DNA from 4 places in the Paenibacillus thiaminolyticus genome. Region 1 is predicted to be linked to each of the others. Evidence: predicted binding sites of a transcription regulator. Region 1 holds the regulator's gene; each other region holds the start of a gene.
The links. The regulator Rex, encoded in region 1, represses fermentation and respiration genes when NADH is low (regulators of the CRP and FNR family bind a similar motif). The targets are predictions, from matches to a motif close to TTGTGAAATATTTCACAA.

Region 1 (5,787 bases):
TACCAAGGCGACAATGAATAGGATAAGCACGAGGAACGCCAGCACGGCGATGAACCACCGGTTGCGGCGGCGGCGACTGCGGCTTCTGGCCATGCGCTCCTCCCGTCAGCGCTCGAGCAGGCGCTCGAAGCACCGCTCGGCTTCATAGAGAATGCGCTCTTCGTCCAAGGTCAGGCACTGGCCGTCCTTAACCACTTGGCGCCCGTCGACCCATACATGAGCGACGTCTTTGGCGGAAGCGGAATAAATCATATGCGAGACGAAGTCGGTATGCGGGACGAAATGCGGCTGGTTCACATTGACCGCCACGATATCCGCCTTCATGCCGGCTTCCAGCAGACCCAGCTTCTCTGCCCGGAGCGTCTGCGCTCCGTACAGCGTCCCCATACGCATCGCTTCGGCCGCCGGAACCGCCGTCGGATCGCCGGATACACCCTTATGGATCAGGGCAGCCAAGCGCATCTCTTCGAACATATCCAGATTGTTGTTGCTTGCCGGCCCGTCGGTTCCCAGCGATACGGTTACGCCGGCGCGCAGCAGCTCCGGAACCCGCGCCACGCCGGAAGCCAGCTTCAGATTGCTGCCCGGATTATGGGAGACGGCCACGTCATGGCGAGCCAATACTTCGATCTCCTCATCGGTCAGATGAACGCCGTGCGCCACGAAGGAAGGGCGCGAGAAGAAGCCGAGCTTCTCCAGATGAGCGACGGGACGCAGCCCATAGTCCGCGACATTCTGGGCGACTTCCGCCGCGGTCTCCGACATATGCGTATGCAGCGGAAGATCGAGATCATGCGCCGCCTGCACGAACTTCTCGATGAAGCCCGGCGGGCATGTATACGGAGCGTGCGGAGCCAGCATCGTCGTAATGCGGCCGTCCGCCTTGCCGTGCCACTCGCGGGCGAATTGAACGGCTTCCTGCAGCTTCGCTGCCTGCACGTCTTCTGGGCATAGACCGATCGCGCCGCGCATCAGGCAGGCGCGCATGCCGGATTCCTCGACGACCTTGGCCACCTCATCCATATGGTCATACATATCGACGAATGTCGTCGTCCCGCCTTTCAGCATTTCTAGAACCGAGAGCGCCGTCCCCCAACGGACGTCCTCCGCAGTGAATTTTGCTTCCATCGGCCACATTTTCTCTTGCAGCCACGTCTGGAGCACCATATCATCGCCATAGCCGCGCAGCAGCGACATCGCCGCATGGCCGTGGGTATTAATGAGCCCCGGAATGAAGAACAGCCCCTTGCCGTCGATCCGCATCGCCTCGGGCGTATCATGCTCTTGCGGCAAATGTTCTCCCACATAGACAATCATGTCATTTTCAATGACCATCGTACCTGTAACCGCCGTGTGCTGCGCGCCTGGGCGAAGTGACGCAAAGTTCCCGTTACTAATAATAAGTTTCGTCGTCATTCTACCGGAGCTTCCTTTCTCTCATCGGATAAATAATAGGCCAGACTGAACATGTCCGTCGTAAAATCGGCGGTATGCACCCGCACGTGAGGCGGGACGCGAAGAATAACCGGAGCGAAGTTCAAGATTGCCTCCACTCCCGCGTCGACGAATTGCTCCGCGACATGCTGCGCCTCCGAGGCGGGTACGGTGATGATTCCGATGCGGATTTTATGTTCGCGCACGGTGTCCGCCAGCTCGCTCATCGGCTGTACGCGCAGATTGTTGATCTCGGTGCCTACCTTCGGCTCCAGCTGGTCGAATACAGCCACAATCCGCATATTGTCCTTCATATATGCCGTATAGTTGCACAATGCATGGCCCAGCTTCCCCGCTCCGACGAGACCGACATTAATAATCTGATCCAGCTTCAGTATATGGCGGATTTGTTGAATCAGGTAAGAGACGTCATACCCAATTCCTTTGCGTCCAAAATCGCCGAAATATGCCAAGTCTTTGCGAATCTGGGCGGGATTGAGGTCCAGCTTCTGACCCAAATCCTGTGAAGAAACCGTCAGAACCTCTCGCTGCTTCAGTTCCATCAGATGACGTAAATAAACCGGCAGTCTGCGAACGACAGCTTCTGATATTTTCAACGTTTTCATATCTATTTCGTTGCCCCCTCATCGCTCTTACACGCCTATTTTTCGTGCTCGCTTAACCACGCTTCGATTCTGGGCACCAGCTGCACATTGGCCATGTGCTCCATCTTCGGCCCAGGAAGCGAATATAAGAAATGTTTGCCGTAGCTCGTCTCAATGACCCGTGTATCGTACACGATGACGATGCCTTTGTCCTGAGCGGTCCGCACAAGGCGTCCGAAGCCTTGCTTGAAGCGGATAACCGCCTGCGGAACCGAATATTTGCGGAACGGGTTCTGCTTCTGGCGCTTCAGCCGGTCGCATTTGGCTTCGACGAGCGGATGGTTCGGCGGCTGGAACGGCAGCCGGACAATGGCGAGACAGGTCAGCGCGTCTCCAGGAATGTCGACCCCTTCCCAGAAGCTGCTCGTACCGAGCAGCACGGAGGCCGGCTGCTCCCGGAAGCGGCGCGTCAGCTTGCTGCGGTTCCCGCTGTCGATGCCTTGGCCCAGCACCTGAATGCCGCTCGCGCTCAGCGCCTCCTTCAGCGGCTCGTATACATCCCGGAGCATACGATACGAGGTGAACAGGACGAGCATTCTGCCGCGCGTGACGAGCGCTACATCCCCGATCGATTTCGCGAGCGTCTGATTGAAGACCGCGTCGGATGATCCTTTGACGCTGGGGAAATCGCGCGGGATAACGACCAGCGCCTGCTCCCGGTAATTGAACGGGGAAGGCAGAATGACCGTATGCAGCCTGCCGTCGTTAGCAGCCTCCATCAGCCCGATTTGCTCCTGCACGAACTGGAAGGACTTATCTACGGACAATGTGGCTGAAGTGAGGATGACGCTCTTCTTCGGCTCGAAGAAATAACGGTTCAACGCCTCGCTCACGTCAACGGGCACGGCATACATCTGCAGCGACTTGAATTTGAACTGCGTGTTGCCCTCCATCCAGTAGACCGTCTCTGGATCCGATCCTTGCATGAACAGCCGGAAATCGTCGCGGACCAGGCCTACATCCTTCAGAAGCCCGCTAATATCGACGATGACGCCTTCCAGTTCGTCGTCATCGGCCTCTTTCCACTCATTGACCAGCTTCTCGCCCGAGCGCACAATATCGCTGAGACGGGTGTGGATCGATTTCTCCAGCTCTACCGCCTCGGGCCAGCTCTCCGGACGCTCGCCGGCCGGGAGGCGCAGCACCGCCTGCCCGCCCTCGAATTGCCCGGCTTCCCCGGAAGGAAGCAGCTGATACAGCATGTCATGCAGCCGATCCCATTGTTCCTTCACGTCGACGATCTGCTGCAGCAGCTTGTCGATCCCTTCGGCCCAGATAAGCGCTTTCTCATGGCCTGACAACCGAAGTCGCTGTTGAAGGACGACAAGAGCGCCGCTCTTGCTGTCTTTGAACAGCCGGGTGAGCGGGTGAATGAGTGAAAAATATTGCAAATTCGTCCCCAAGTGCTTGCCGGCCGTCTCCTCGAAATGATGCGCCTCGTCAACGACGAGATGCTCATAGCCTGGCAGCAGACGATGGTCCGCCATCACGTCGGTAAATAATAACGAATGGTTCGTAATGACGATATCGGAGAGGTTCGCGTTATTTTTGGCCCGGTGATAGAAGCAGCGGCGGAACCAAGGACAGGAACGGTTCAGGCACGAATCACTGTCGCTGGATACCGAATCCCAGAACTCGGGGCCTTTGTGAACGAGATGAAGCTCCTCGTCATCTCCATGCTCCGTCCGGCTAAGCCACACGAGCAGCTGCGCCGCTGTAATGCTGTCATCTCTTGCGTGGACGAACTCTCTGTTACTTATTTTATGTTCAAATTTACGCAAACACAAATAGTGACTGCGCCCTTTTAGTAGCGATACCTTGAACGAAAAAGGAACAATCTGCTCCAGAAGCGGCACATCGCGCTGTCTCAGCTGCTCCTGCAGGTTGATTGTATGGGTGCTGACGACCACCTTCTTCTCATGAAGAACGCTCTGATACAGGGCCGGAAGCAAATAACCGAGCGACTTGCCGGTTCCCGTCCCGGCTTCAATCAGCAGATGCTTGTCCTGATCGAGACATTCCATCACTTCGTTGAACATCTGCTCCTGCGAAGCGCGGGGCTCGTAATGATCAAGCATCGCTTCCATTCGCCGCTTCACTTCATCCAGAAAATGGCGGAACGACTTGCCGGACAGCGGGTTGTCCGCGGACGCGTCGCGGGGCGGCGGCGTGTCGGTCCAATCGTCCTGCTTGAGCATCAGCTGACGGTGGGGGAAATAGCCTTCCTCCTCCCAGCTGGCCATATTGCGTTCCCGTTCAGTTAGCTTCTCCGCCAGAAGCCACTTCAAATCCCGCTCCTCGTGATCCCCGAACACATCGACGATGCCTTGCAGCGTAAGCAGAGGCAGGTCATCAATAGCTTCCATGCACCGGCGGAAGATGTCCGCCGTCGCAAGCGCGTCGCTGTCCGCCTGATGAGGCCTGTCATGGGCAATGCCGAAATCATGAGCTACGGAGCCTAGCTGATAGGAAGGAAGCGAAGGGAACAAAATGCGAAGCAGCTCAATCGTGTCCAATATCCTTCCGGTGAACGGCAAATAACCGGTCTGCTCCAGCGCTTGGCGCAAATATTGGTAATCGAAGCCTACATTGTGGCCCACAAGGACAACGTCGCTCAGCAGCGGCACCATCCCGGTCATGGCCTCGTCCAGATCTGGCGCATCCTGAACATCCCCGTCGGAGATGCCGGTAAGATTGGTAATGAATTCGGGTATGCTTACCGTCGGACGGACCAGGGTGTGGTATTGTTGTTCTACGTTCAGATCATGCCCCAGAACGACAAGGCCAATCTGTATAATTTCATCGCTGGGCTGATTGCCCGTCGTCTCAAAATCCAACACAGCAAATCTCATTATCTGTTAATTCCTCTCACCGTTTCTGTTCTTAGCATAACAGATGATCGGTCATTTGGAAATGCACAGAGGGAAACATCTGTGCGTATTTTTACGTACAGGTTTCCCTCTCTGGTTACGGCATGTGAATCCACTCACCGCCATATTGCAAATGATCGCCATCCGACAGACACGCTTTCAAGTTCAAAACAGGCTCTGGCAGTGAAGGATCAAGCAGGTGCGCTTTGCTGAAGTATTCCTTCGCTTTGGAAAGATCCCGCTGCTCGGCGCTGATGCATCCCAAGGCATTGTAAGCGATCGCTTTGAGGCATTTGCTCTCGGTCAGAGGAATGATGAGTTGAAAATGATGTCCCGCTTCCTGATTCCGGCCCAGATGCAAATAACTCATGGCCAAATAAATGCGGCTGTCGATATGGTCCGGCCTTATCGATGCCGCCGCTTCCAAATGCTTGACGGCTTCATCATACATCATCAGCATGTAGTATCCCTGACCTCGCTGGAACGGATCCGTAATATCGGGCAGTGTCGGCTGCGGCTGCGCCTCGATCACGTCATTAGGACTGTGCGGGCGCAGCGAGGCGAGCTTCTCTTCGAACCGGAGCCACTCCTCCACGATGTAATCGCTCATGGTGGACAGCACCTTCAATTGCCGGTCCAATTCCTGCTTGCGCTCTCCCGCCGCTTGGGGATACTGGCGAATTAACTCATCCAGCACTTCATTCATCGTCGCGAATACTTGTTGCAGCACGATTCCATCCCACCTTTACGAGTGATGCGTATCGTCTTCATAACGGATCTACGTTCATTGTGTGTTAAGGGGGTGGATTTCATTCCGT
Region 2 (5,787 bases), 2.4 Mb from region 1:
GCAGTGAGGACGGGCCCTCCTCCTCATGCCGCATCCCGATGCCGGTCATTCGCAGCAAGCTGTCCTGCGTCCAGGCCGGCAGCGCCTGCGAGGCAGGGGCCTCCTCGGACTTCGCTCCCGCGCGGATAATGGACTCCATCGCTTCGCCCGCTTCCTTACCGTCCAGCGTCGCGTGATAATCGGCCCCTACCATGCGGACCGGAAGGAAATATTCCGGCGCCAAGATAAGGATGGTTAGCGCGGTAACGAGCATCATCTCCCCGTTCACGAGGCGCAGCCCAAGGCTGACCGCCACGGATGCGACGGACAGCATCGTGAAGAAGTCCAGGGAGAAGGAGGACAAGAAGGCGACACGCAGAGTCCGCATCGTGGCCGAACGATATCTGTCGCTGACCTTGGAGACGGTGGCCCCGTGCGAGCGGCTGCGTCCAAGGAACTTGAGCGTCTCCAGACCTCGCAGCGAATCGACGAAATGATTCGACAGCTGCCGGTAAGACGCCCACTGCTTCTCGGTCTGCTTACGCGCGGCCAGACCGACAAGAATAAGGAACGCGATGAGAATCGGCATCGTCACCGCCAGAATCAGGGCGGCGACGATATCCTGGGTCGCAATGTACGCGAGGATAAGCACCGGCGTCACTGCGGTCCCGATCATGCGGGGTAGGAACAGCTCCATATATTTGCGGAACTTCCCGACCCCTTCGAGCACAAGCGTCACTGTCGTGCCCGTTCCCTCTGTCCGGGTATGCCGCGGCCCGAGGCGGAACAGCGCCTCCAGCAGCTGGCTCCGCAGGCTGGCGCCGGTCTTCTCGGCGAATCGGTAAGCCACTTGCTGCTGCAGCAGTGCCGTCATCTGGCGCACGAGAAAAGCAAGCAGGAACAGCCCGATCTTGCCGGCTTGTTCCTGCCATGCCGCCCCGGCGAACAGGGCGGATATTGCTTCTGCCAGCCAGATGGCCAGCATAATAATAGATAGTGTGTGCACCAGGGCAATGGCGGTCAGACTGGCAAGAACCGGCTTGATCCCTTGGTAGCCGAACAGATTCTTGCCCATTAGTATTCGAGATGCTGCTTCTCGTTCACGCGCTTATGGAAGACGAAGTAGCTCCAAATCTGGTAGCCAAGCACGAATGGCAGCAAGGTTACCGCTACGATCGTCATCACTTTGAGCGAATAAGCGCCCGATGCCGCATTATGAATCGTCAAGTCGAATGCACTGTTGATGGAGCTGATCATCACCCGCGGGAACAAGCCGATAAAGACGGATGCGATCGACAGCAATATAATGCCTCCGGTCATACCGAACGCCCAGCCGTCCTTCTTCTGCTTCATGAAGTAGCCTGCGAGCAGGAAGACGATCAGGCCGAGGACGGCAACGACAGCCAGGATGGCGCCGCGAACCTCGAACACATCGGTCATGAAATAGGTCATGACCGCGAACAAGACGAGCAGAGCGGCGAGCGGAATCATCAGCTTCCGGGCAAGACGGCGTGCGCGCGCCTGCAGATCGCCCTCCGTCCGCAGCGTTGTGAACATGAGGCCGTGCACGAGGCAGAGCACCGTGACAGTAATGCCGCCTACTAATGTATAGAGATTCACCATGTCGAACAGACCCGCGTTCATCTCCATCTGCTGATCGATGGGAAGACCCTTAATCAGCCCGGCGAACACGACGCCGAACAGGAACGGAGGCAGCAGGCTGCCTACGAAGATAGCCAGATCCCATGTTTTCTTCCAACGCTCGCTGTCCACCTTGCCCCGGAATTCGAAGGCGACGCCGCGCACGATAAGCGCGAGCAGCAACGCGACGAGCGGCACATAATAGCCGCTGAACAAAGTCGCGTACCAGTTCGGGAAGGCGGCGAACATCGCCCCGCCGGCGGTCAGAAGCCAGACCTCATTGGCATCCCAGAATGGGCCGATGGAATTGATTAGCACCCGGCGCTCTCCGTCGGTTCGCGCCAGGAATTGAGTCGACATGCCAACCCCGAAGTCGAAGCCTTCGAGGAAGAAAAAGCCGACGAACAACACAGCGACAAGAACGAACCATAATTCATTGAGTGAGAGCATGACGTTCCTCCTTATCGAATGGATCGTGAGACACGTGGACAGTAACATCCTCGTTAGGTCCTTTTTTGATAACGCGTACGAACAGGTAGACCAGCACGATAGCCAACACCGTGTAAATGGTGGAGAAGGCAATCAGGGAGAACAGCACCGAGCCTCCCGATACGCTAGGCGAGATACTGTCTTCCGTCGTCATCAATCCGAATACGGTCCATGGCTGACGGCCGATCTCGGTCATAATCCAGCCCGACGTATTGGCAATGAACGGCAGCGAGATGGCATACAGCATGAAGCGCATGAACCAGGTGTTCTTCTGATCCAGCTTCTTGCGCGCCATCAGATATACGCCGTACAGGCCGAGCAGAATCATCAGCGAGCCGGCAGCAACCATGATGCGGAAGCTCCAGAAGGTCGTGCGCACCGGCGGAATATAATCGCCAGGTCCGTATGTTTGCTCGTATTCAGCCTGCAGCTCCTTCATCCCGCGGACTTCCCCGGAGAATTTGCTGTAGGACAGGAAGCTAAGTAAGTATGGAATCTTCACTTCCATCTGGTTCTCTTGCTTAGCCGGATCGATAGCCGCGATAACCGTCCACGGCGCAGGATCCGGACTTGTCTCCCACAAGCTCTCGGCTGCCGCCATCTTCATCGGCTGCGTATGCACCAGATACTGTGCTTGCTGGTGGCCGAAGATCGCGACCAGGAACGACGAGATCAAGGCAACAACGATACCCAGCTTGAAGGATTTTTTGAAAAACTCAAAGTCTTGGCGGCGCAGCATCTTGTATGCACTGACACCCGTAATAAGGAAGGCGCCTGTCGCAAATGCGCCCAGCACCGTATGCGGGAATTCCACCAGCAGCTGGCCGTTCGTAATCAGCGCGAGGAAATCATTCATCTCGGCCCGGCCATTGTTAATTTCGAAGCCGACTGGACGCTGCATGAACGAGTTGGCAGCGAGAATCCAGAAGGCGGACATCGTCGTTCCGATAGCCACTAGCCAGATGCACAGCAAGTGCACCTTCTTGCTCAGCCGCTCCCAACCGAAGATCCAGAGCCCGATGAACGTAGACTCCATGAAAAAGGCTAGCAGCGCTTCGATGGCAAGCGGTGCGCCGAACACGTCCCCGACGAAGCGGGAGTAATTCGACCAGTTCATGCCGAACTGGAATTCCTGAATGATACCGGTCACTACGCCGACGGCGAAGTTGATGAGGAACAATTTGCCCCAGAACTTGGCCATTTTCTTATACTCTTCATTGCCCTTGACGACGTACATCGTCTCCATAATGGCGATAAGCAGCGCCAGCCCGATGGATACCGGGACGAAGAAGAAGTGAAAAATCGTCGTCGACGCAAACTGGATGCGTGATAAGATTAGCGTATCCATTTTTTCGTTCCACCTTTCTTTATTATGCGGGAGTTCAAAAAGGTCCGTTCGGTTTTCAGCCTTTCAGTACCTTTGTGAACATCCTCTTTTGAGGCCCTGCCGTACGCTTCGGGCAGCCGTCTTCGCCCTACGCGCATGGCATAAGCCGTTGACTGCGATACGAGGAACAGCTCGATCAATGACAAACGTTACAGGACTCAGTGTTATTTTGTCAGATGGACACGCGGGCTAATGTGATTTTTATCACATCTTATCAGAATAGAGTGAGCAAATTGCGAACTTTGTGCCATTGTTCACAAAAGCTTAAAAATTAAACTTGAGCTGGAAGAGAAAAGGCATAGCATTACCGCAAAAGGAAGCGGTTGATATCTACTTTTTCTTTATCTTTTTCCATAAAATACTATTAAGAAATGTGCAAAAAGAGGCCTTGAGAGCTACATCAATGAATTAAGTTGATCAGTAATAAGAACACAAAATAGCCGCGAGGGATCGCGGCCAAGTCACGTCAAAAATATAAAATTTTTATTCCAACGACCTAACTTACTTTAGAAATTTCCACGGTCAAAATAAACACCAACGCAAAAAGGATTAACATCCAAATCCCCACATTCAAATTTTTTCTAATCTCGAACATACCAATAATCCAAAGCATGGCGGTGATCGAAACCATAACCCGGAAGTGCGAACTAGGCGTATTTGTGATAATCCCTTCTATGGCAGGCAAAAGAACGATTGCTAGTGCTACATGATACCAAAGCGGCTTTTTGTTCATAATCCCTTCCCTTGGCTAATTGTTGGTCTATATCCATTGTAGCAAAACTCCAGGAAAATTCCAGAGTCTGTAAATAAACCGACCACCCCAAAGACGACCATGCATCCCGGGAGTGGACGGTTATCAGCCGGTTCAGTTAGGGATTTTTCTTGCCGATCTCCACAACCGTGCCGCTCTTGATTGCATTGGCCGGCCGATCCTTGTGATACAGCCAATAGGGCGGCGTATCCGTCACTTGTTCAATCCGCAGGCGGAATTCCTTCTTCGGCAGTTGATCCCACTCGATGATCAGCATATTGCCATCGACGGCAATACGCTCCGGAGGAACGAATGTCCCCCCCTCTTCGGTAATAAGTTGCAGGCTGCCGGGAAGCTTGGCGGAGGACTCGTCGATTCGCTTCTGGAACGAAATGAGCGTCTTATCATGCCGCGGACGGGCAACGGTGACCGGAACGGGCGCTTCCTCATACATGTACTTGCCGATATGATATTCATAGGCCGTCCACGTAAGGAATCCCATCTTCGCGGCCTCTTGGCCGAACGAGTCGTACCAAGCCCGGTCCTTCACCATGGCCAGCGACGATCCGATGTCGGCCTGTACGCCAAGCGGAATGTTCGGATGAACGGCGCGAATCTGATCGGCGAAGCGCTGATAGCTGCGGATATACTGCGGCGGAAGGGCGTCCTGAGGCTTAATCCAGTCGGGCCAATGCGTCTGCAGGATATGCAGATCGGGCCGGACCGCCGCTATCATCTCTGCGGCATCGAGGCCCTGCATCTCGCGCAGCGTATCCACGGAATCCGGGCCGGCGTCAATCGCGAGCGACCAGGTCGCGACGAGAATATCCTTTCTCGCGTCCCGCACCCCGCCTGTCCCGTTCATCAGTTCATCGAGGAAGCGGTTGACAGCCTCGACCCGGAACTCGATCCAATCCTCGTACAGCTCGACATTCGTCAGATAGAAGTCCGGATCGTCCGGATCGGTGAAATTCGGAATACGGTCATGCCCATACTGTTCACGGAAGGCCGCTTGGGCCAGCGGACCGACATCGCCGTACACGCCGCGATCGATGCCGTCCCATTCCGGAAAGTATGGCTCTGCAACTTCAATGCCGTCGAACGGGATATCCCGGACCAGGCCGGCCAGCTTCTCCTTCTTCCACTGCGCATAAGCTTCGCTATGCGGGGAGAAGCGGTAATACCCGTCATTGACCGGGGTCAACAGCTCCATCTGCCAGCTCGGCCAATCGGCGGGAAAGCCTTCGACAGAGTACGATCCGTTGCCGAGGACGAGCGCCCAGACGAACAGCCCTCTCTCCTGAAAAGCCTCGACAAGCTCGCGGTTAACTTGGTTCTCATTAACGACGAAATAGCGGACGGACTTGTACCCGTTCTGCACAATCTCATCGGCGATGCTCGCTGCCGAGCGATTTTGATAATAACGGAACCCCGGATCGACCTGAATGGTCGGGCCCGATAAGGCCGAAGCCTTGCCTGTGCCGAGAGCTGCTCCTGCTCCCTGTTCCCCTTGCTCGGCGGCCTGCCCGCTGCCGGAAGG
Region 3 (5,787 bases), 3.1 Mb from region 1:
CCTTCTCGCTCGCGCTTTGTTCCATCGTCCCACCATCCTGTTGCTGGATGAAGCGACGAGTTCACTGGATTTGATGTCGGAGCAACTCATTTGCGATTCCTTGCGCCATATCTCCTGCTCGCAAATCATTATCGCGCACCGGTTGAGTACCGTTCGGCATGCTGATCGCATCATCGTACTTGATGATGGGAAAATAACCGAGATGGGGAGCCATCAGGAATTGATGAGCTTTCAGGGGAAATATTACGATTTATATACTTCGCAGGATGAGAACCATGTGTTCTCGCCTGTTTCTTAACGGGAGCAGATGTTATGATCTCAAGCTTTCAACTATACAAGACCGTCTATCTATCTCGCGTAAAACAGATGGCACGGCGCGATATCGTACTGCTGGTGGTGATCCTGGCTTTGCTCCCCCGCGGGGCGTCTCAACTGACGGCCATGCTGGCATCCAGTCCGTTCCCTTCCGTCTATATCGGGCTGGGAAGCTGGCTGATCGGTTTCATCGCGGGCATCAGCTTGTTTGCCGCCAGTTCCCATGTGGCGGAGGCTCGCTTTCTATGGTCATCGGGACGGGGAGGTTCCTTTTTAACCGCCTATTCCCTTTGGAAAAAAACGCCCTTCCTGCTCCTCCTCGCGTGGATCATTATCGGCCAGCTCATGTGGACCCCGTCACATGCCGACATGTGGCTCTGGCTCATGCTGATGCTGCTTGGATTCTCTTACGCGGAAGTGAGCGGGTATTCCTATAGGTCGGGACGCCTTGCCTTCCAATGGCTGGCTGTGATGTGGCTGGCCGTTAACCTGGCGGGGGCAGTTCTTCCCCTTGCTCTTGCGGCACGGATGCTTGGCGCGGCAATCATCATAGCGCTCCAATTCCTGTGCGCGTTCCGGGCGGCGGAATACGCCTGGCCGCAAGTGATGCGCTCGACGCTTCCTGCAGAGACTGGCGCCAAGACACGCATGCTGTCCCATTATCCGCTGTTCCGCAAGGAGCTTTACTTGGTGACCCGCTTCAAAGACGTTGTTCCCTTTCTCTTCTGCATCTTCGCTTTGGAGCTGTTCTGCTTCTATGCTGCCGCTGACAGTCACGCGGTCATCCCAATAGGCGCTGGCCTGCTCATCTGGCTGGCTAATGAGATTTGGACGGTGAGAGGCTTCGCGAATGAAGGCAGAGGGCTGTCCTTATATACGGTTACCTTGGATGCATGGCGTACGATGTTGTCTGCGAAATGGCTTTTTTATTGGACAATGGGCGCAAGCATCGCCGCGATTCATTACCTTGGATGGCAGTTCGGAATAGAGCGGTCCTGGACCAATTCAATGATACTCTTCCTCAAGAGCGCCTTTCTTGCTTCTACACTTGCCTCTTTTGGTCTGTTGGCAGGGTACCGCTTTACGTCTTCCGGCCGCGTCACTTTGGTTGGACAGCTATGGATTACCCCAAGCATGATTCTGCTCCTGTATTTGCATCAATTGCATTTTGTTCTCTTTATTTTATTCACCGCAGTCATTCAGATTGGTTTTATCCGGTTATACCGCACCATTCCTGACAAAATTCCTGCAAATGGTTAAGGAGGGATGCAAGCGATGGGCAAGACAGAGCCTCTCTCGCTGCACTTACATCGCATCGGCTATGCCTACGGTAACACCCCCATCCTGCAAGAGATAGATTGGACCCTGCAATCGGGAGAAATAACGGTACTACTCGGCCCGAACGGTGCGGGCAAGACGACGCTGCTGCATCTCATTGCTGGAATGAACCAACCGCAGCAAGGCAGCATTACGCTGAATGGCCAGGTTCTGAACTGGCAGGATCAGCGCTACAAACAGCGCGTCGGATATATGATGGAGTTTCCTTTCCAGTACCCGTTTTTGACCGTCCTTGAAATGATGAGATTAAGCGGCCGACTGCGCAATGTCCCCAAAGATTTGCTAGAAGAGCGGATGCAGCACTGGCTCAAGCAATTCGGGCTGCAATCGTACAGCGGTTATCCGATAGGCTCCCTATCTCAGGGCACGGCCAAAAGAGTGGCGCTGGCGTCAACGCTGCTTCACGAACCGGATATTCTCCTCCTGGACGAGCCTACCAACGGTCTGGACCCGGATCAAGTCATTACGGTGCGGGATACGTTGCAGACGTACTGCGCCAAGGGCGCCTTGATTCTGCTATCGACTCATATCATCGGCCTGGCAGAGAAAATCGCGCACCAAGTCGCTATTTTACGGAAAGGGCGCATTGTGTACGCCGGCAATCCGACGGAGGATATCGAAAGCTTATATGTATCGCATGTGTAAACCCTGCTGCGGCGGCGCATTCCGCCATCCTCGCGGCAGTTCCTTTCTCTAACTTTGTGATTTTATTCACATAAATATCCTTAGATTTCCATTACTCTTATGAGTGTGATGTAATACATAACTTCGTTACAGATGAGTAGGGGGTAGACTGATGAAGAAATGGTTGCTATCTTGCATGGCATTGATTCTGGTCCTGTCACTTGCCGCGTGCGGCGAGAAAAAAGAGGCGGCTGACATCGTCATTATCGGTGCGGGCGGCGCGGGTATGACGGCTGCCATTGAAGCCCACAATCAAGGAGCCAAAGTCGTTCTGCTTGAGAAACTGGCTTTCGTCGGAGGCAATACCGCTCGTGCGGAAGGCGGCTTGAACGCTGCGGGAACCGAATACCAACAGGCAGCCGGCATTGAAGACAGCGCTGAGCTCTTCTTCGAAGATACAATGAAAGGCGGCAAAGAAAAGAACAATCCGGAGCTCGTCAAAACATTAACGGAAAAGGCGAAAGACTCCATCACCTTCCTGAAAGAGAACGGAGCGGAATTGTCTGAAGTCGGACGCGCCGGCGGAGCCAGCGTTGACCGCATTCACCGCCCGCAAGGCGGTGAGGCGGCAGGCAACTTCATGGTCGTCGCGTTGAAGAAGCGCATTACCGACCTGGGCATCGATCTTCGCCTGAATACTTCCGCTACGGAAATCATCAAGAATGACAAGGGCGAAGTGACCGGCGTCAAAGCCATGGACAAAGAAGGCAAGGAATTCACCATCGACGCGAAAAAAGTCATGATTACGTCCGGCGGCTTCGGCGCCAACTTCGACATGATCAAGCAGTATGATCCGAAGCTCGCGGACTTCAAAACGACCAATGCGCCTGGCGCGTTAGGCGAAGGGATTGTCATGGCTGAACAAGCCGGCGCGGCCCTGGTTGATATGGAGTACATTCAGATTCACCCGACGACCATTCCTGGTCAAGGCGTCTTGATTACGGAAGGCGTGCGCGGCGACGGGGCGATCCTCGTCAATGAAGACGGTCAGCGCTTCACCAATGAATTGCTGACTCGCGATGTCGTATCCCAAAATATTTTGGCGCAAAACGGCAAGCATGCGTACTTGATTTTTACGGATAAGCTCGTGGAGAACAACCATGCGACCGAAGCTTATTTCAAGCAGAATCTGGTGAAGGAAGGCAGCACCATCGAAGAACTGGCAGGCCAAATCAATGTCGATCCGGCGAATCTGGCCGAGACCGTGAAGCAGTACAACGGATATGTCAAGAACAACAAAGACGATCAATTCGGCCGTGAAAGCATGAAGCTGTCTTTCGAGCAAGGAAAATACTATGCCATTGAAGTTACGCCGGGCATTCACCATACCATGGGCGGCATTGTGATCAATACGAAATCCCAAGTGCTGGACAAAGACGGCAACGTGATTCCGAACCTGTTCGCTGCTGGCGAAGTGACCGGGGGCGTCCATGGCGCCAACCGTCTCGGCGGCAACGCGCTGGCGGATATTACGACATTCGGCCGCATTGGTGCGGATGAAGCGGTCACAGAAATCAACAACAAGTAAGAAAGGCGGTACCCGATATGAAAAAAACATTGGCATCCATCACCGCATTAGTGCTTGCACTGCTGCTCGTCGCCGGATGCTCCTCTTCCGGGCAATATAAGGATGGCGAATATGAAGGCAGCGCGCAAGGGAACGAGGGCGAAATCGTTGTATCTGTCCTCGTCAAGGGCGGCAAAATCGATAAAATCGACATTACGAAGCAATCCGAGACGCAAAGCTTGCTTGATGGCGTTATTGAAAATACGATTCCTGAAATTATCGAGAAGCAAACAACAGAAGGCGTTGACGTGTTGGCCGGCGCCTCCAAATCGAGCCAAGGTGTTATTGATGCGGTAACCCAAGCCTTAGGATCGGCTAAAAAAGAATAACCTAACGCACCCCTTGGTTTCATCACCGATATGCCGCAACGCATTCAATAATGGCCAAGGGGTGCTCTGTATTCGAAGCCTGCACCGGCTCCCATGCAAAAAGCGGCTCCATGTCATGTCCTCCCGGACCTTGGGCCGCCTTTTGTGCATAACATTCATTTAACCCAGCTCGCGCACGGCCTCAAGCACCTCTTCCGTGTGCCCTTTCACCTTCACCTTGCGCCATTCCTTCGCCAGCTTGCCCTCCCCGTCAATCAGAAAGGTCGAACGAACGATGCCGTAATACTCCTTGCCGTACATCTTCTTCAGCTGCCAGACGCCGAACAGGTCGGCCACTGCATGCTCCGTGTCGGCAAGCAGCGGGAAAGGCAGGCCGTGCTTCTCAATGAACTTCTCGTGGGACTTCAAGGTGTCGGGGCTAATGCCCAAGACGACCGCATTGTATTTCTCGAAGTCGCCGTGGTAATCGCGGAAGTCGCATGCCTCCTGTGTGCAGCCTGGTGTCATATCTTTCGGATAGAAATAGAGCACGACCTTCTTGCCCGCATAATCGCGCAGCGATATATTGTCGCCCGTTGAGGACGGAAGCGTAAAGTCCGGCACGGCTTGTCCGAGCTGGACTTGATCGGATGATGCCATTTGCAGCACTCCTTCCCGGCAGTCAAGACTGCCGTTGCATGATGCCTCTAGCTTACCATTGAACGCTGTCTTTTTCAAAAAACAACCAATCCCCGATAACGCGGACCCCGCCCAAAGGCATCTATTAAAAGTAAATCGTAGCAGCAGGCGGCTCGTACGGCTTCGGAATCACCTTCGCGACTTCCCGCTTGAACCTCACCACGTTCAGCCAGTCGATGAACTCTTCCGCCCCAAACACGTTGACATATCCTTGTAAGACCACTTGGCCGTTCTCGATAAATTCGTGGTACTGCCGGAACGGATGGTTGCCCTCCAGATTACGCAAGAATTCATCAAATTCGCCTTGAAGGGCTCGGATATTGGCTCCGACCTCGTCCGGGCAATCGATATAAGTGAATTGATCATGGTACACGATAATTTCGATAATGATAGCACTCCACTCCTTAGCCTGCCTTGGTTTACTCAGGGACATCATCGGGCAGCGTTACAGTCCGAGAATTTGAATCCCTTCGGTCAAATTACAAGGTACATCCACACGGTACCTAAAATTTTGAATCTCTTGCTCCTTCGTATGATACACCAAATATTGATGGTAGGTCGCCAGCAGTTCCTCCGGCGTGGAACGTATTTCTATTTCGAAAATCGTTTCCTGTATTTCTCCCTTCCCCTTTTCTCTAGAAAAACGATGGCCTCTCTCTGAATCTCCGATATTAGCCACCGTTCGGATGAGCAAAAGATCTTCCCGGCTCATTCCTTCCAGCAGCGCCGCATATTCCTGCTTCAACCGCGCCATCTCCTCCGGCTTCCCCTCGGAGCCGTCCTCCTGCCTATGGATGCTGCCGCTATACTCGATAATCCGCTTCATCAGAGGCAATAATTCCTTCGCCTTCGTTAACATATCGTCCCTCCCCAGTA
Region 4 (5,787 bases), 240 kb from region 1:
TGGCAGATTAAAATCTCAATATCCTTTTGATCGATCATGCCCAGCTCGGCTTCCTCGATCACTTCCGCCGTGAAGCTATGCTTCGTGCTGTTGAACGGGTCGACCTGCCCGATCATGTCTCCGGCTTGATACATATAGAGAATCAATTCCTTGCCTTCATCCGTAGATTTCGTTATTTTGACGCGGCCGCTCTTGAGAATGAAGAGCTTATCGGATACGTCGCCTTCCCAAAATAGATGCGAGTTCTCGGGGTAGGTCCGATCCTTCGCAATCTCCAACAGCCGCTGTCGGTTCTGCTCCGAGAAACACGATAAGTTGCAGTGTTCGCCGAGTTGTTCCATCATGTTGGCCACTCCATTCGCCTCCAATTGTCTATTTCTAAATGTTATTTATTGGGTTTTATGATATATCATGTGACATGTTTCACTAAATCCTTTGATACTACTATCATGTACGTTCCAGCGAGTCTTGTCAATTTAGAAATGTTTAAATTTTTTACAAATTAGCGACAGATTGTGACGAGCATCACAAAGTCTGGTCAGGCTGTAAAAGATAGACGGAAATCAGGGTATAAAATATGCACGGAAATCAGGGTATAAAATATAGACGGAAAAAAGAATCAATATGTGATGCAGATCACATACAGTTCATCCGCAAATAAGCTACACTTGGATTGTGAAAAGATTCACAAATAAAAACCGAGGAACATCGGATGATATCCGCAGCATCATAAATAGAAATAATACCGGCAAAGAAGCGGAACCCCGGGTTGACTTGGTCTACGGAGCGGAGGCGGAGAAGATGGCAGCACAACCGAAAGCAACAGCAATGGAAAAGAAGAATGTTCCGAACGCAGCAGAACATATTGATCAATTGGTGGCACGCGCCAAGAAGGCTCAAGCCGCATTTATGGACATGACGCAGGAACAGATTGACACGATTGTGCAGCAAATGGCGTTAGCCGGTCTCGACAAGCATATGCACTTGGCGAAAATGGCGGTCGAAGAGACAGGCCGCGGCGTATATGAAGACAAAATCACGAAAAATATTTTTGCCACGGAGTACATCTTCAACTCGATTAAATACGAGAAAACCGTCGGCGTCATCGAGGACAATCCGAATGGCGCATATATGAAAATTGCGGAGCCGGTCGGTATCGTAATGGGGATTACCCCGGTGACGAACCCGACATCCACGACGATGTTTAAGGCGCTCATTTCCATTAAGACACGCAACCCGATTATTTTCGGATTCCATCCGTCGGCGCAGAAATGCAGTGCGGAAGCAGCGCGCATTTTGCATGACGCAGCGGTCAAATACGGCGCACCTGAGAACTGTATCCAATGGATTGAGTATCCGTCCATGGACGCGACCAATGCACTGATGAATCATCCGGACGTAGCGCTCATCCTCGCGACAGGCGGTGCGGGCATGGTCCGGGCGGCGTACGGCTGCGGGAAGCCGGCGCTCGGCGTAGGTCCGGGCAACGTGCCTTGCTTCATTGACAAGACGGCGGAACTGGAGCAGGCAGTTACCGACTTGATTCTGTCCAAAACATTCGACAACGGTATGATCTGCGCATCCGAGCAGGCGGTCATTATCGAAGAACCGGTCTTCGCCGAAGTGAAAAAGCTGATGCAGGCCAAAGGCTGCCGCTTCCTGACGAAAGAAGAGATCGGCAAGCTGCAGGGCATGGCGATGAAGCCAGAATCCTGCGCCGTCAATCCGGCTATTGTCGGCCAGTCGGCGAAGCAGATTGCCGAGATGGCAGGGATTTCGGTGCCGGACGATACGAAGATACTCGTAGCCGAGCTGGACGGCGTCGGTCCGAAGTTCCCGCTGTCTGCCGAGAAGCTGAGCCCTGTGCTCGCCTGCTATAAAGTGAAGAATGTGCAGGAAGGTATTGACCGGGCAGCCGAGATCGTCACTTTTGGCGGCATGGGTCACTCCTCCGTCATTCATTCCCACGACGATGACGTGATTAACCGCTTCGCTGACCGTCTGCAGACCGGACGGATTCTCGTCAACTCGCCGTCGACACACGGCGCTATCGGGGATATTTACAACACGAATATCCCTTCGTTGACCTTGGGCTGCGGCTCCTATGGACGCAACTCGACGTCTTCCAACGTAACGGCCGTCAATCTGCTCAATATTAAACGGGTGGCGAAGCGAACTGTGAATATGCAATGGTTTAAAGTGCCGAACAAGATTTATTTTGAAAAGGGTGCAACGCAATATTTGGCCAAAATGCCGGACATTCACCGGGTGATGATCGTCACCGACGCCATGATGGTGAAGCTCGGGTACGTCGAGAAGCTGGAATACTATCTGCGCCAGCGCCGCACGCCGGTTGCGATCGAAGTCTTCTCCGATGTCGAGCCGGATCCGTCCACGAAGACGGTAGAGCGCGGGGCGGAAATGATGCGGAGCTTCGAGCCCGACTGCATTATCGCCTTGGGCGGCGGCTCGCCGATGGACGCGGCGAAGGGCATGTGGCTGTTCTACGAATATCCGGATACTGACTTCGATAATCTGAAGCAGAAGTTCTTGGATATCCGCAAGCGCACATTCAAATACCCGCGCCTGGGCCAAAAGGCCAAATTCGTCGCCATTCCGACAACGTCCGGTACCGGATCCGAGGTTACCTCGTTCGCGGTCATCACGGACAAAGAGAAGGGCAACACGAAATATCCGCTGGCAGACTATGAGCTGACGCCAGACGTGGCCATCATCGACCCTGAATTCGTCTACAGCTTGCCGAAGACGGCCGTGGCCGACACCGGTATGGACGTATTGACGCATGCGATTGAAGCTTACGTCTCCGTCATGGCTAGCGATTATACGGACGGTCTGGCGATTAAAGCCATCCAACTCGTCTTCGAGAACCTGGTGAAGTCTTACCGGGAAGCATGCCCGAAAGCGCGTGAAAAAATGCATAACGCTTCGACCTTGGCGGGAATGGCGTTCGCGAATGCGTTCCTCGGCATCAACCACAGCTTGGCGCATAAGTGGGGGGCGCAGTACCATACGGCGCACGGCCGCACGAATGCGATTTTGATGCCGCATGTCATCCGCTACAACGCGAAGAAGCCGACGAAGTTCGCTTCCTTCCCAAAATATGACCATTTCGTCGCAGATGTGCGCTATGCCGAGATCGCCCGCATTCTCGGATTGCCGGCCCGCACGACGGAGGAGGGCGTGAAGAGCCTTATCGAGGCCATCCGCGGCCTGAACCGCGAGCTGGGCATTCCCGAGTCGTTCCAGGAGCTGGGCTTCGATGCCAAGGATTTCGAATCCCGCGTCGACTATCTGGCCGATCGCGCCTTCGAAGACCAATGCACAACCGCCAATCCGAAGCTGCCGCTCGTAACCGAGCTGGCGGAAGTATACCGCGACGCTTTCTATGGCCGCTTCGAATAAGAAAAACAGTGCATCACTAGCACATGACTAGCCACCACTAGCGTATGAACAGGCAGCGGAGAGCAATAGCTCTTCGCTGCTTTTCGCGTGTGAGGGCAAGCGCTGCAGAAATAATCGTGCTTTTATCTATTTTATGTGATTATTTTCACAAAAAGTTGCTTCTTTGTGATGTACATCACACCGAAACTACGTGAAAGGAGGTACAATTAAAATGCGGCAAGGATAGAGGCTGCAGTGCAGCGGCGACGCTGCGTAAGCCACTCAGGCAGGAAAAAAGCGGGCGGTTATCGAACGAAGAAGGCAGAAGGTAACAGCCGCGTACCCTTAAATGTGAAATTCATCACAACAAAGTAAGGTTAAGGTATAGAGAGAACCGTGTCGGGTGGCGCCTTCGTTGTCAGCACATACGAAAAGTAAACAGTATGGAGGGATTACGATGTCGGTGATGGAACGTAAAACAGAAGTAAAAGAACAAGCGTGGCGTGGATTCAATACGGGAAAATGGCAAAATCATGTGGATGTGCCCAATTTCTTGGAAGGCAACATCCAGCCTTATCACGGTGATGAGGCATTCTTGGCCGGACCGACCCAGAACACCAAAGATCTATGGGATATCGTAAGCCAATTGTCGAAGGAAGAGCGCGAACGCGGCGGCGTGTGGGATGTCGATGTCAATACACCATCGACGATTACCTCGCATAAACCAGGCTATTTGGACAAGGATAAGGAGAAGGTAGTCGGCGTGCAAACCGACGCTCCGTTCCGCCGTTCCATCCAGCCGTTCGGCGGCATCCGGATGATGATTGACGCTTGTAAAGCGTACGGCTTCGAAATGCCTGATGAAATCATCAAAATGTTCACAGACATTCGCAAGACGCATAACCAAGGCGTATTTGATGCATATACTTCCGATATGCGCATGGCCCGCAAAGCCGGCATTATTACAGGCTTGCCGGACGCGTACGGGCGCGGACGCATTATCGGCGACTACCGCCGCGTAGCATTGTACGGCGTAGATTTCCTTATTAAGATGAAGCAGAAGGATCTGAACGACCTGGAAGTTGACGTGATGACGGATGACGTTATCCGCGACCGCGAAGAGCTGTCCGAGCAAATCCGGGCGCTGACGGAGTTGAAGCAGCTGGCCGAGATGCATGGCTTCGATATTTCCAAGCCGGCTCAAAATGCGAAGGAAGCTTTCCAATGGGTTTACTTCGGTTACTTGGCAGCAATCAAAGAGCAGAACGGTGCGGCAATGTCGCTCGGCCGCGTATCGTCTTTCCTCGATATTTATATCGAACGGGATCTGGAGGAAGGCGCGCTGACCGAAGAAGAAGCCCAAGAGCTGGTCGACCATTTCGTTATGAAGCTCCGTATCGTCAAGTTCCTGCGTACGCCGGATTATAATGACTTGTTCAGCGGCGACCCTACATGGGTGACTGAATCGATCGGCGGCATGGCCGTGGATGGCACGACCCGCGTCACGAAGAACAGCTTCCGCTTCCTGCACACCCTGTACAATCTGGGACCGGCTCCAGAGCCGAACCTGACTGTGCTGTGGTCGACGAAGCTTCCGGAAGCATTCAAAAAATATTGCTCCAAAGTATCGATCGAGACGAGCTCGATTCAATACGAGAACGATGATCTGATGCGCCCAATCTATGGCGATGATTACGGTATCGCCTGCTGCGTATCCGCGATGCGCATCGGTAAGCAAATGCAGTTCTTCGGCGCTCGCGCCAACCTGGCGAAATGTCTGCTGTACGCCATCAATGGCGGCAAGGACGAGAAGCTGGGCGTGCAGGTCGGACCGGAGCTGCCTCCGATTACGAGCGAAGTGCTTGATTACGATGAAGTCGTCAAACGGTTCAAGCAGATGATGGAGTGGCTGGCGAAGCTGTATATGAACACGCTGAATGTCATTCACTATATGCATGATAAATACAGCTACGAACGGATTGAAATGGCATTGCATGACCGTGAAATTCTCCGGACGATGGCATGCGGCATCGCGGGCCTGTCGGTCGCAGCCGACTCGCTCAGCGCCATCAAGTACGCGAAAGTCAGACCGATTCGCAACGAGCAAGGAATCGCGGTGGACTTCGAGACCGAAGGCGAATATCCTTGCTACGGCAACAATGACGATCGCGTAGACAGCATCGCGATCGACCTGGTTGAATCGTTCATGAATATGATCCGGAAGCATCATGCATACCGCAATGCGCTCCCAACCCAATCCGTATTGACGATTACGTCGAACGTCGTCTATGGTAAGAAGACCGGTACGACGCCGGATGGACGCAAAGCGGGCGAACCGTTCGCTCCTGGGGCGAACCCAATGCACGGCCGCGACCGCAAAGGAGC

Region 2: a site for Rex is predicted at 3,739-3,756, ahead of FLT43_RS15925 (cytochrome ubiquinol oxidase subunit I). Genes of this name have one in related genera too.
Region 3: a site for Rex is predicted at 2,353-2,370, ahead of FLT43_RS20600 (flavocytochrome c). Genes of this name have one in related genera too.
Region 4: a site for Rex is predicted at 3,752-3,769, ahead of pflB (formate C-acetyltransferase). Genes of this name have one in related genera too.

What each region holds. Positions count from the first base shown of each region.
Region 1 covers NZ_CP041405.1:1,152,955-1,158,741, forward strand. Annotated here, with positions in the region: gene FLT43_RS05150 (DUF5590 domain-containing protein) at 1-93, opposite strand, end outside; gene FLT43_RS05155 (amidohydrolase) at 106-1,416, opposite strand; gene FLT43_RS05160 (redox-sensing transcriptional repressor Rex) at 1,413-2,060, opposite strand; gene dinG (ATP-dependent DNA helicase DinG) at 2,096-4,951, opposite strand; gene FLT43_RS05170 (tetratricopeptide repeat protein) at 5,067-5,699, opposite strand.
Region 2 covers NZ_CP041405.1:3,586,260-3,592,046, forward strand. Annotated here, with positions in the region: gene cydD (thiol reductant ABC exporter subunit CydD) at 1-1,054, opposite strand, end outside; gene cydB (cytochrome d ubiquinol oxidase subunit II) at 1,054-2,070, opposite strand; gene FLT43_RS15925 (cytochrome ubiquinol oxidase subunit I) at 2,054-3,457, opposite strand; gene FLT43_RS15930 (hypothetical protein) at 3,993-4,229, opposite strand; gene FLT43_RS15935 (N-acyl-D-glucosamine 2-epimerase) at 4,366-5,787, opposite strand, start outside.
Region 3 covers NZ_CP041405.1:4,627,882-4,633,668, reverse strand. Annotated here, with positions in the region: gene FLT43_RS30575 (peptidase domain-containing ABC transporter) at 1-298, shown strand, start outside; gene FLT43_RS20610 (hypothetical protein) at 313-1,575, shown strand; gene FLT43_RS20605 (ABC transporter ATP-binding protein) at 1,591-2,298, shown strand; gene FLT43_RS20600 (flavocytochrome c) at 2,450-3,865, shown strand; gene FLT43_RS20595 (FMN-binding protein) at 3,883-4,233, shown strand; gene bcp (thioredoxin-dependent thiol peroxidase) at 4,393-4,872, opposite strand; gene FLT43_RS20585 (hypothetical protein) at 4,997-5,347, opposite strand; gene FLT43_RS20580 (hypothetical protein) at 5,357-5,770, opposite strand.
Region 4 covers NZ_CP041405.1:1,394,640-1,400,426, reverse strand. Annotated here, with positions in the region: gene FLT43_RS06315 (Crp/Fnr family transcriptional regulator) at 1-344, opposite strand, end outside; gene adhE (bifunctional acetaldehyde-CoA/alcohol dehydrogenase) at 829-3,423, shown strand; gene pflB (formate C-acetyltransferase) at 3,860-5,787, shown strand, end outside.